Regions from separate parts of the Dehalogenimonas formicexedens genome, predicted to be linked through region 3. Evidence: a T-box and tRNA genes for the amino acid it is inferred to sense, from the RefSeq annotation. Region 3 holds a T-box; the other regions hold tRNA genes.
The links. The T-box of region 3 lies ahead of ileS (isoleucine--tRNA ligase). A T-box ahead of a tRNA ligase gene usually reads a tRNA of that ligase, here a tRNA-Ile.
Positions count from the first base shown of each region.

Region 1 (4,283 bases), 730 kb from region 3:
ACGGCGCTAACGGATTGTTTCCCAAAAAAGGCAGACGGGCTCTCACGGGCTCACTCGTCGACATGACCGTGAGATCCCAAAAAGCACACCTGGTACGACGTATCACATTAACTGACGATCCAGATTTCGACGGTGAGGAACTCACGGCTTTTGCGGTTCCCGTGACAGGTGATGTGACTGGAATCGAAAAAGTGATTCTTGTTGTGTTCCTGGCTCGTGATGAATACCTTCTCGAACCTCAAATTAAAAGTATATGTCCGACGGTGGTGGAATCATTCCATCGCCATCTTTAGGAGGAAGGCAATGGAAAATCCTGGAAAAAGAGCCGTAATCTATGCAAGGGTTTCGTCTGATAAACAGGATGTCGACCTGTCGATCTCAGCCCAGCTTAGAGCCCTCAAAGAGTACGCAACTAGGAACAGTTTCCAGCTTATCAAAGAATTCATCGATGAAGCCGAAACCGGCCGAACGACCGCCAGGCCTGCTTTCCGCGAAATGGTGTCTCTCGCACGTCGAACGCCGAAACTATTTGACTTGATACTGGTCTGGAAATATTCCCGGTTCGCCCGCAGTCGTGAAGATTCGATCATGTACAAGGCTCTACTCAGAAAAAACGGAATTCAGGTTGTCTCGATCAACGAGCCCTTTGACGACACCCCGACCGGCCGGCTGTTGGAAGCCATTATTGAAAGCCTCGATGAGTTCTACTCCGACAACCTTGGAGAAGAGGTAACCCGAGGTCTAAAAGAAAGTGCCTCACGTGGTTTTTACCTTTCTCATAAAGCCCCATATGGGTATCGGAAAATTAAGGTAAAAGACGGCATAAAGGAGCGCACAAGGCTTGAAATTGACCCTTACGATGGCAAAACGGTCGCATCCCTCTTTGACAAAGTAGTTCACGGCCAAGGACTTACTGAAATAGCCAAAGAATTGAATGCCAAATTGATCTCCTCGCCCGCGGGTAAAACCTGGGGCAAGACAAGCGTACGTGCCGTTCTTGCCAACGAAGTCTATCTCGGTATCATGGTCTGGGGCCGACAAAACAAACGCGGATTCGAACCGATTCGCGTAGAAGGGGCATTTCCTCCGATTGTCTCTAAGGACACGTTCGTCAAGGTTCAGCGCTTGTTGTGGGAAAGAGCCCCTACCCGGATGCATCCCAAACGAGTTATCAGCAAGTTTTTACTCAGCGGGCTGGTTCGTTGCGGCCATTGTGGCAAAGCTCTGGTAGGAGCGGATGCAAAAAGCGGCAGGTTTACCTATTACGCCTGCGGCACCATTATCAAGAAGGGCACAGGTTCTTGCCTGGGCGGATATCTCAACAGCGGCAAATTTGAGGGGCAAGTGATCCGGAAAATCAAAGAAAATATTTTAACCACTAGCAACCTCTATAAACTGGTCGGACTCGTTAATGAGGAAATGGATGCCACCTCTAACACCTATAGAGATGAATTCAATTCAATTTCGGCGGAGATGCTTGATGCCAACCGCCGGTTAGAGAGCCTCTATGACGCCGTCGAGACACGTAAGATTGACTTGAGCGACCTATCCCCGAGAATCCATGATCTAAGATTACACATCGAAAGCCTCAGGGACAGGAAATTGCAGTTAGAGGGCCTTCTCTCAGAAAGACGCATTGAGCTGGCGGATTCAAAGATCATCGATGCTTACGTGAACGACCTGCGTATTGAACTGGATAGCGGTGCTTTGACTGAAAGGAAGGCCTTCATAAAGACGTTTGTAAAAGAGATAGAGGTGATCGACAAAAAGGCGGTTTTAAGGTATACAATTCCCTTAACGCCGAAGGCTTTGAAAGAGGAAACGATCAGAGTTCTGTCTACCGAACACTATGGTGGGCCATCTTGGTCTCGAACCAAGGACCTCGGTCTTATCAGGACCGCGCTCTAACCAACTGAGCTAATGGCCCGGGGTTGAAATGAACGAAGGTAATTCTAACCCACAGGTGACGTTAAAATCAAGCGGCGGACGCTTTTGGCATACCGCCGCTTGACATTACCCTCTTAAAAATGACAAAATGGTGCAAAACTGAAGGAGGATCACTCATGGCGACCTGGGCATTTATCTTCATTCTGGCGGCCGGTATCTGCGGCTTCACTCTCAAAACAGTCCACAATCCGTTGAAGGGGTTCATTACCGCCAAGCTCTTTTGGGTTCATCTGCTGCTGGGTCTCACGGCGATGACTCTTGCTGTGATCGCGTTAATAGATTAATGTTAAAGGAGGAATGCTATGGCTAAGATGTCGAAAGAGGTTATCGAACTTTTTCAGGATCCCGGGGTACCCAAGATGGTGGCGACAATAAGTCAAGAGGGTGAACTCAATGTCACTCCCAAAACGAGCATGACCGCCATCGACGATGAGACCCTCGCCTTTGCCGACCTATACGGCCGCACTACCAGGACGTTCAAGAACCTCGAGGAGACCAAGAAGGTCGCAATCGTAGCAATGAAACTGCCGGTTGCGCCGCCCTTTACCACCTACCAGGTCAAAGGGACCTTCCGGGAGTATTTGACCTCCGGACCGGTGTTCGACAAATTCGCCCAGGCTCTCAAAGATGCCATGGGGGTTGCCATTAGTGGCGTCGGAACAGTCAAAGTAGATGCGGTTTATTCACAGGCGCCGCAGGATAAGGGTAAACTGGTGGCGTAATCACTACCGCTGGGTTAAAGAGGAGAGGGCTTGTCCCTCTCCTCTTTTTTATCGGCCAGTTAACAAGGAGAAGGCGGCCAAACTATCATGGTTCCGTCTGTTGGACAAACCAGGGGGTTGAAGTTAAATGGGCCATCTTGGTCTCGAACCAAGGACCTCGGTCTTATCAGGACCGCGCTCTAACCAGCTGAGCTAATGGCCCGGTTTGAAAGGCGAAGTTAATTCTAACCCACGGCCGATTCTAAAATCAAGCTTCGGGGAAGAATCCTCTTAAAACAGTTTCACCTTAACCTCTGGATAGCGGAAGGAAAAATAGGCCAATCAAACCCCGGCTTGCGCCGGAGACCGACCTAGGAGTGTTCCCGATAAATCGGGAAAGGCTCCCTAGAAAGGAGGTGATCCAGCCGCAGCTTCCGCTACGGCTACCTTGTTACGACTTCGTCCCAATCACCAGTCCCACCTTGGGCGACTGCCCCCCTTGCGGGTTAGCCTATCGACTTCAGGTGTTACCAGCTTTCATGACGTGACGGGCGGTGTGTACAAGGCCCGAGAACGTATTCAACGCGCTATGCTGACACGCGTTTACTAGCAACTCCGACTTCACGCAGGCGGGTTTCAGCCTGCGATCCGAACTGAGGACGGTTTTGGAGATTAGCTCCCGGTCGCCCGGTGGCAACCCATTGTACCGTCCATTGTAGCGTGTGTGTAGCCCAGGGCATAAAGGCCATGCTGACTTGACGTCATCCCCACCTTCCTCCCCGTTTTGCGAGGCAGTATCGCCAGAGAATATAACTGGCAATAAGGGTTGCGCTCGTTGCAGGACTTAACCATACATCTCACGACACGAGCTGACGACAGCCATGCAGCACCTGTGATAGCTCCTGATTTAACAGGTCATTCCCTTTTCAGTTCATTACTTCTAACATGTCAAGCCCTGGTGAGGTTCTTCGTGTAGCATCGAATTAAACCACACGCTCCGCTGCTTGTGCGGGCCCCCGTCAATTCCTTTGAGTTTTAGTCTTGCGACCGTACTCCCCAGGCGGGGTACTTAAAGCGTTAGCTTCGGCACAGAAAGGGTCGATACTCCCTATACCTAGTACCCATAGTTTAAGGCGTGGACTACCAGGGTATCTAATCCTGTTCGCTCCCCACGCTTTCGGGCCTCAGTGTCAGTTTCAGCCTGGAAAATCGCCTTCGCCTCTGGTGTTCCTCCCGATATCTACGCATTTCACCACTACACCGGGAATTCCATTTTCCCCTGCTGTACTCAAGTCCAACAGTATCGGATGACCCCTCCCAGTTAAGCCAGGAGATTTCACATCCGACTTGAAAGACCACCTACGCCCACTTTACGCCCAATAAATCCGGATAACGCTCGCCTCCTACGTATTACCGCGGCTGCTGGCACGTAGTTAGCCGAGACTTATTCCTCAGGTACCGTCATTATTCTTCCCTGAGAAAAGAGGTTTACAACCCGAAGGCCTTCATCCCTCACGCGGCGTCGCTGGGTCAGGCTTTCGCCCATTGCCCAAGATTCCTTGCTGCTGCCTCCCGTAGGAGTCTGGGCCGTGTCTCAGTCCCAGTGTGGCTGACCATCCTCTCAGACCAGCTACC
Region 1 is NZ_CP018258.1:230,462-234,744, reverse strand. It holds gene Dform_RS01285 (ImmA/IrrE family metallo-endopeptidase) at 1-293, shown strand, start outside; partial or broken gene Dform_RS01280 (recombinase family protein) at 220-1,350, shown strand; tRNA gene Dform_RS01275 (tRNA-Ile) at 1,851-1,927, opposite strand; gene Dform_RS11435 (hypothetical protein) at 2,064-2,231, shown strand; gene Dform_RS01270 (pyridoxamine 5'-phosphate oxidase family protein) at 2,250-2,669, shown strand; tRNA gene Dform_RS01265 (tRNA-Ile) at 2,798-2,871, opposite strand; rRNA gene Dform_RS01260 (16S ribosomal RNA) at 3,058-4,283, opposite strand, start outside.
Region 1: it encodes a tRNA-Ile, which carries the amino acid that the T-box ahead of ileS (isoleucine--tRNA ligase) is inferred to sense. The anticodon was not compared.

Region 2 (4,283 bases), 170 kb from region 3:
CTTCGGAGAGAGCGATTTCGATTACCGGCTTTTTGGCGTCGCAACATTTAGTAGCCGCGTGGCGACCCATAGGGCCGGAGTAGGGGCGGTCGCATACCAGGCATTGGTATACGTCTTTAGAGAGTTTGCGGTAGTACTTAGACGACACAGGCCCTCCGAACGGATAAAATAATACCGGCGCGATAGCCGGCGGCGTGTTTTTTACGCCGGCGTAGCCGCCGGCTAAGTTCTCCCAGGGATTTATCGGTACCGATCGGGTTATAATAGGCGTTTTTCGGTGGGTATTGAGAGATCGCCCAGGTCAACGGGGCGGGTAACACGGCTTCGCCCGCCGTATTCAAGCCGGTATCTAAGTGTGTGGAGATCATCGGCCCGTTGTTTATAGGGGCTATCGTATTCGTGATAGTGGGCGTGGTTGGCGTTTTCAGCTTCGGCGGCAAGTTCCGCTCTCCTGAGTAAGCCCAGAATGATCGCCAGTTCGTACGGGTTAAGCTTCGGGCGGGCGTCAACTTCAAAGTTGATTGACATTTTTCTACCTCTTTTTTCGGTTCGCATATGCGAGTTACGGTTAACTTAGAGTGTTCTCTTTTTAGAACGGGCGGCAAAGCTAAGCATTTAGCTTCAAGCGGTACCGATCCTTTTATGATTACTTTATGTAAAAGCATTTCGCACCTATTATGTTAAGTGTTATATCTCTATATAACATAACATATATAGTGCGAACCATATAAACGTGAAATAACCCAGTCCCCATTTAGCAAAAGCCAATTATCTTTGAGGTCGCGGATCTCCGCCGCCCGGATTATGGATAAAGCATTCACCGTTTCGAGTCTCGAGCGCTATCTTTTGAGTTTGTCAGGTTTGAAAACCGAACGTCGAGTTGCCAGGTACCAGCTGCCCGATTCCTAGTGAAAGGTCCTTAAGTCCCCACCGGTTGGTCGCCGAGGTGAACACAGTACATGCTGGCTCAACGCCGCGTTCTTTCAAACCGCTCAGCGCTTCTGTTTCGTTTTTAGCGTTTACCAGGCCTGGTAACAAGTCTATCTTGTTAAACACAGTGATCCGTGGTTTTTCGTCGATTTCAAGTTCCTTAAGGATAGTCTCAACAGTCTGACACTGCCCTACCGCATTTCTCGATGTTATGTCAATTACATGGATCAATATGGAAGCCTCGGAGAGTTCCTCGAGAGTGGCCCGGAAGGCTTTCACGATCGTCGGCGGCAGCTTTTTAATAAACCCGACCGTGTCTGTTATCAGGATTTGCCGTTTGTCGGGCAGCGTCATTCGCCTGGTCGTCGGATCCAGGGTGGCAAACAATTTGTCTTCTACAAAAACATCAGCTTTGGTCATAGCCCGCATAAGGCTGCTTTTGCCGCTATTGGTATATCCCACCAGGGCAGCTACCGGAATCCCTTCTCTTTTCCTCTTTTGCCTGTACAGGTCTCGTTGGCGGCTCACATCGTCAAGTTTGGATTCCAGGACGACAATTTTGCGCTGCAATATGCGCTTGTCAGTCTCTAGCTGGGATTCGCCGGGACCTCTGGTACCAATGCCGCCCCCGAGACGCTCCAGGTGACTCCATTGTCCGGCAAGGCGGGGCAGCAGGTATTGTAACTGCGCCAGTTCAACTTGAAGTTTTCCTTCCCTGGTGTGTGCGTGCCGGGCGAAGATGTCGAGGATAAGAGCTACCCTGTCGATCACCTTGACCTTCAGGGCTTCTTCAAGAGTTCGCTGCTGCAACGGAGTTAGTTCGTCGTCGAAAACCGCGGTGTCATAGTTGATTTGGGCTCGGGACTCGATTAGTTCGTCGAGCTTCCCTTTCCCCAGATAGGTCACCTTTTGGGGTTGGGGCAACCGCTGCGTCAGGCGCCCCACCACAACGCCCCCTGCGGTTTTGACCAGTTCAGCCAGCTCCGTAAGCGATTCGTCGGCAGTCCACTCAGACTGAGCCTTGGGATTGCCGGTATTGATGGCGACCAGCATTACCCGTTCAGGTTCAATTGAGGTATTGATAATCGATTTCGGGATGAATTTGCCTCTATTTTACAGGTTAAAAAAACCGGGGGACTTCACATGTCCCCCGGAATCAAGCTCTTAATATGGTGGGCTCGGCAGGTTTCGAACCTGCGACCAAGCGGTTATGAGCCGCCCGCTCTGACCACTGAGCTACGAGCCCGGTGGCGGTTATAGGTATTGTTCGCCCTCGGGTATCTCGTCTTCGGACTCTTCGTCACGTTCCACTTTTTTGCGTTCGAAACGGCTTTCTTTCTTTTGTCCTGTGGGTTTAATGACCGGCGGATAATCAAAAACGGGCTTTTCTTCTTCCCAGGTTTCAGTATCCGGATTCCATTTCATTTTTTCCTGAAGAGCCTGTTTTTCAGCCTCCATTTTCTGGAGTTCGCCCAACGCCCAATAACGTTCTTTTTCTTTTGGATCTACCGTTGTGGATTTCCTAGCCCAATTTGCGTAGTCCTTTTCCGCCGTTTCCTTCATATTCTGCTCGTCTTTTTCTTTTTCCTGTTTGACGAGCTCTTCTTTAGCCCACTCCACCCAAGCTTCAGGACCGCGGCCGCAGGCTTCCTGACGTTCCTCACGCCACCGTTTTAATGGATCCGGGTTTTTGATCTTGTCATCATCAGCCCGCCGTTGTGACTGCCACATCTTTTCCTTGGCTTTGTCTTGAGTGATCAAATAGCTATCGGGCGGCGTAGACATTACTTGAGAAAATGCCGCTGAAAGAATCCGGTCGCATTCCGCATTACAATTTGGACAATTTGTGATGGCGTCACATTCACTGAACGGTCTTCTGAGTTCAAATGTTTTGCGGCACTGCGGGCAAATATATTCGTAAATTGGCATGAGCAACCCCCACAAGAATTCGATTACTTTACGTTAAATTGTATCACTTCCAAACCTTTTTCATCAAGTTACAAGGCTAAATTTGTAGCCCGTTCTCTCACCGCTGCGTTTAGACCCTCCAACAATTTGCCTGGGGTGACACCGAACTTCTGTTCGCCGGTTCTTAACCTGACGGACACGGTGCCGGATTCAATCTCCTTGTCTCCTATGACAAGCATACATGGAATCTTATCCAATTGGGCTTGCCTGATCTTCTGATTAATGGTTTCGGAGCGATCATCCAAGTTCACCCTGTAGCCTGCTGCCTTGAGTTCGCGGGTCAGGTTACCAGCGTACTCCAGGTGTCGATCTGATATCGGAAGAACGGCTACCTGGACCGGGTGGAGCCACACCGGAAACGCCCCGGCATAATGCTCTATCAACAGACCGAAGAAGCGTTCCCATGATCCCAGTAACGCTCTGTGAACCATGTACGGCCGATGCTCCTGGCCATCCGCACCAACATAAACCATGTTGAACCGTTCCGGCAGGTTGAAATCGAACTGGATGGTCGTCATCTGCCATTCGCGGCCTAAGGCATCCTTGACTTTAAGGTCTATTTTCGGCCCGTAGAAGGCGCCGCCGCCTTCATCGATCTTGTACTTCAATCCCTGGGCGTCCATCACCTTCCGCAACACGTCCGCGGCTTTTTGCCATTGCTCTTCGGTACCGATAGCCTTCTCAGGGCGAGTAGCCAGGTAAAGCTGGTAGTCCTTGAAGCCGAACGTCTGCCAAATATGGAATGAGAACCGGATTACCTCGGCGATCTCGCTCTCCATTTGTTCGGGAGTGCAGAAAATGTGGGCGTCATCCTGAGTGAAGCCGCGGACCCGAAGCAGGCCAGTCAAGACGCCGCTGCGTTCGTAACGGTAGACGGTGCCAAGCTCGCACCATCTCAACGGCAGGTCACGGTAAGACCTGGTCTGCGACTTGTAATACAGTATGTGGAAGGGGCAGTTCATGGGTTTGACGTAATAGTCCTGCCCATCTATATCCATGGGAGAGTACATAATATCCTTGTAGTTCGCGAGGTGGCCTGATGTCTCCCATAATGTGCCGCGACCTATATGCGGGCTGTACAGTATTTCATAGCCGGCGTCATAATGTTCTCGGCGCCAGAATTCCTCGACCGTTGTTCTTATACGGCCAGCTTTGGGTCCGTAGATAATCAACCCTCCGCCCAATTCTTCAGGTGTGGCGAAGAGATCGAGTTGTTTGTTGAGCTTGCGGTGGTCCCTGGCTTCGAGCTCTTCGAGCTTTTTCAAGTATTCTTCAAGTTCAGCCTTGGTCGGAAAGGCCGTCCCGTAAATTCGCTGTAGCATCGGACGTTTCTCATCACCACGCCAATACGCGCCGGCGATTGATAATAATTTGAAGGCCTTGAT
Region 2 is NZ_CP018258.1:796,603-800,885, forward strand. It holds gene Dform_RS04285 (hypothetical protein) at 1-148, opposite strand, end outside; gene Dform_RS04290 (hypothetical protein) at 259-528, opposite strand; gene hflX (GTPase HflX) at 856-1,983, opposite strand; tRNA gene Dform_RS04300 (tRNA-Ile) at 2,101-2,176, opposite strand; gene Dform_RS04305 (FmdB family zinc ribbon protein) at 2,185-2,859, opposite strand; gene thrS (threonine--tRNA ligase) at 2,928-4,283, opposite strand, start outside.
Region 2: it encodes a tRNA-Ile, which carries the amino acid that the T-box ahead of ileS (isoleucine--tRNA ligase) is inferred to sense. The anticodon was not compared.

Region 3 (4,283 bases):
AGGTAGTCTATAACGTTCTGCCCCTGAGCAGTAAATTTCTCTGGATAGACCTCGCCAATCCGGATTACGTCCTCGCCCTGCTTGTTGGCGTTGCCATGTTCATTCAGCAGAAGATGACCACGCCGCCGGCGACCGATCCGAAAGTTGCCGCTCAAAGCCAATTGATGCTCTTCATGATGCCGGCGATGTTCGTTTTCATCTCGATTACCTTCCCCGCCGGCCTGGCGCTTTACTGGTTGACCTCCAGCATACTCAGGGTCGTGGTGCAATTTGCCGCCACCGGTCCGGGGGAACTCAAACCGTGGCTTCAGGGCATCGTGGCCCGGTTCGGACAGAAACCGTCATATCAATCCAGGGTGACAAAAGCCGAAAAATCACCTGCTCAACCCGCCCCCAAAATTGTTGTTGAACAGGCCGAGGAGATAGTCAATGAAGGAAGTAGAAGCAACAGGGCGGACGGTGGAGGAAGCAATCAACCGCGCCCTGGCCAAACTAAAGGTCAGCCGGGACGAGGCGGAGATAGACGTCGTAAGCGAAGGTAGCCAGGGGTCGTTCGCCATGGGAACTGGCGAAGCCAAAGTAATCGCCCGCGTCGAGGAACAGCCCTTTACCGGGATCGGAACAAGGGCCGCTGATGCCATAGAGGTAACCAGCCAGGTGATCCAGGATCTCGTCGACCGCATGGATCTGGATGCCGGGGTTGAATACCTTCCGGACGCCATGGTGACCGAAGACAGCGGAAACGAATCCGGAATGGTTTTCGATATCCTTGGCGATGACCTGGGTCTTTTGATCGGCCGCCACGGCCAGACGCTCGCCAATTTCCAGTACCTGGTCCGGATACTGGTGGCGCAGAAAGTCGGCGATTTCCTGCCTATAGTGGTTGACGTCAATGGTTACCGGCAACGCCGCTTCAAAGCTCTGGAGGTTTTAGCCCGGCGCACCGCTGAACAGGTCAGGCGACGCCATATGCCTTTCGCCCTGGATCCCATGCCTGCCTTCGAGAGGCGCATCATCCACCTCGTGTTAGCCAACGATCCCGATGTCGCCACCCAGAGCGTCGGTGTCGGCGATGAACGCAAAGTAGTCGTCGTTCCCAGGGATGAGTCCTTCAAATAACAAACGGTAAAACCGAGGCTTTCAGGCCTCGGTTTCTTTTATTATACAGTTGCCATAACGTTGGCCGCTGTGTTATCCTTCCTCTAACAGCGTTGACGGAGACGAGTAAGCTGCGTAAATCCCCAAGCGAGCCTGGTACGGTGCGAGCAGGCGGGAAAAAGCCGGCTGAAAATCACTCCTGAGCTTTCAGATGAACGCCGATAGCGGCAAGTAATCACGGACGGCAGCCGGCCGTTATCCCGGCAGGGCATGGTGGTGCCCGAAAAAGCGCCCCGAGATATCGGGGAAATAGGGTGGTACCGCGGGTATTTCCCGTCCCTTACAGTGGACGGGAATTTTGTTTTTATAAGGGGATACTATGTTTCAACCTGTAAGCAGCCGGGTGAGTTTCCCGGAAGTGGAAGAAAGAATACTCAAGCTCTGGGCGGAGAAGAATATCTTCAAACGCTCGATCGAGAACCGGCGAGGCGGCGAAAGATTTACGCTTTATGAAGGACCGCCGACTGCTAACGGCAAACCGGGCATCCATCATGTCTTGTCCCGGGTATTTAAAGATATCATCCCCCGTTACAAGGTGATGAAAGGTTTTTACGCTCCCCGCATCGGCGGATGGGACACCCACGGCTTACCCGTGGAACTCGAGGTCGAAAAATCCCTCGGCTTCAAAAGCAAAACCGATATCGAGCGCTACGGAATTGCCGAGTTCAACAAGAAATGCCGGGAGAGTGTATTCAAGTACGTCGAAGATTGGAACAAACTGACCGAGCGCATAGGTTACTGGGTCGATCTCGACCACGCCTACATCACCATGAACAACAGCTACATCGAAACCGGGTGGTGGGTGGTAAAACAGCTTTGGGACAAGGGACTCGTTTACCAGGGGCACAAGGTCACCCCCCATTGCCCCCGGTGCGGAACGTCGCTCTCGTCGCACGAGGTAGCGCTTGGCTATGAAGAACACACTGAGGATCCGTCGGTATACATAAAGTTCAAGATTGAATCTCAAACACTGACCGGCGTTATGGCTGCATTCAGGGACAAACCTCTTTTCCTTTTAGCCTGGACAACTACGCCCTGGACGCTTCCAGCCAATACGGCGCTCGCGGTTTGCGGGAGTGCTGAATACAGCGTTCTGGATCTGGGTGAAGAGTACCTGGTACTGGCCTCGGCGCGGCTGGAACCCAACGGATTGCAGGCCGCCCACGAGGTCGGCAGGGTAAATGGCGATAGCCTGTTAAAGCTTAAATACCGGCCTTTATTTGATCCGTTTGAGTTCGGTGTTCCCGTGAACCGTTTGAGTGAAGCCGGGATAGTGCCCGTCGAAACAACCTCTTTGCTGTACCCGGTTATCGCTACTGATTACGTCTCGATGGAAGACGGCACCGGCATCGTCCACACCGCCCCGGCCTACGGAGAAGTCGATTACGAGTCCGGAAAGAAGTACGGGTTGTACTTCATCCATCACGTCGATCTCCAGGGAAAAATTACCGGGTCGTATCCTGGTTCCGGCAAATTTGTAAAGGCGGCTGATCCACTGATCACCCATGCCCTGAAAGAACACGGCCTGGTGCACAAGGCTGAAAAGATACACCATACCTATCCCTTCTGCTGGCGCTGCGGCACGCCGCTTCTTTACTTTGCCAAGCAAAGCTGGTACATCCGGACAACGGCGTGCAAGGCCGAACTTATCGAAGGCAACGAAAAGATCAACTGGTATCCCGAGCACATCAAGCGGGGGCGCTTCGGCGACTGGCTCCAAAACAACGTTGATTGGGCTTTCTCCCGTGAAAGATACTGGGGAACCCCGGTTCCCGTTTGGAAATGTGAATCCTGCCAGGCTACCGATTGCATCGGTGGGATGAATGATCTGAAAGCCAAACCGGGGTTTTCGGGATTCCAAGAACCGCTCGACTTGCACCGGCCTTATGTGGATGACCTGACCTACGATTGCCCGCAATGCGGCGGGAAGATGAAGCGGGTCACCGATGTCATCGACTGCTGGTTTGATTCCGGTGCGATGCCTGTAGCCCAGTACCATTACCCCTTTGAAGCGGACAGTCTGCAGATTTTCGATGACGGGCGGTTCCCTGCCGACTACATCTGCGAAGGCATCGATCAAACGCGCGGCTGGTTCTATAGCCTCCATGCCCTGGCGACATTGTTGTTTGATCGACCCAGTTTTAAGAACTGCATCTCGCTCGGCCTTATCCTGGATGAGAAAGGCGAGAAGATGAGTAAGACGCGGGGCAACGTGGTGCTTCCCGAAACTGTCATCTCTAAACACGGCGCCGATGCCGTCCGGTGGTACCTGTTCACCGCTTCGCCGGCGGGCAATACCCGCCGCTTTTCTGAAAAGCTGGTAGGCGAGGTTACCCGCGCCTTCATGTCCACGCTCTGGAACACTTACTCGTTTTTCATCCTTTATGCCAACATCGATAACTACAAGCCTGGCAACGAAAAGTATGATGTTGCCTCGGAACTGGACCGCTGGATCATCTCCGAGCTTAACCAGCTGATTTTGGAAGTCACGGCTGATCTTGAAAATTACGACCCGGTTTCAGCCGGGCGCTCTATTGAGGCATTTGTCGACTACCTCTCAAACTGGTATGTTCGCAGATCGAGGCGGCGGTTCTGGAAGAGCGAGTCCGATGCCGACAAATTGTCAGCCTACAATGCCTTGTACGAGTGCCTGGTAAAACTGGCCAAACTCCTTGCGCCGTTCATGCCCTTTGTCGCTGAGGAAATGTATCAGAACCTGGTGGTATCGATAGACGGGAATGCTCCGGATTCGGTGCACCTTTGTGATTACCCTGAAACGGACGAGACGAAAATCGACTCTGAATTGTCAGCCTCCGTCCGTCTGGCGATGAAAGTGTCGAGCGTAGGCAGAGCCGCCCGCGCCCAGGCCGCGATCAAGGTTCGGCAGCCCATAGCCGAAGCTATGGTGGCGGGTTTGGCGCCTTCGGAGCAGGCGAACCTTTTAAAGCTGGCCGATTCGATAATCGAAGAGCTCAATGTAAAGAAATTAGGCTTCATCGCCGACGCGGCTTCGTTACCAACTGATGCCTACTCGCTGGTGTCAGAAGGTCCAGTCACCGTCGCCATAGACAAACGCCTGAGCAAGGAACTGGCCGACGAGGGCTTGGTGAGGGAGATCACCCATC
Region 3 is NZ_CP018258.1:963,007-967,289, reverse strand. It holds gene Dform_RS05140 (YidC/Oxa1 family membrane protein insertase) at 1-542, shown strand, start outside; gene jag (RNA-binding cell elongation regulator Jag/EloR) at 430-1,119, shown strand; T-box leader at 1,203-1,442, shown strand; gene ileS (isoleucine--tRNA ligase) at 1,478-4,283, shown strand, end outside.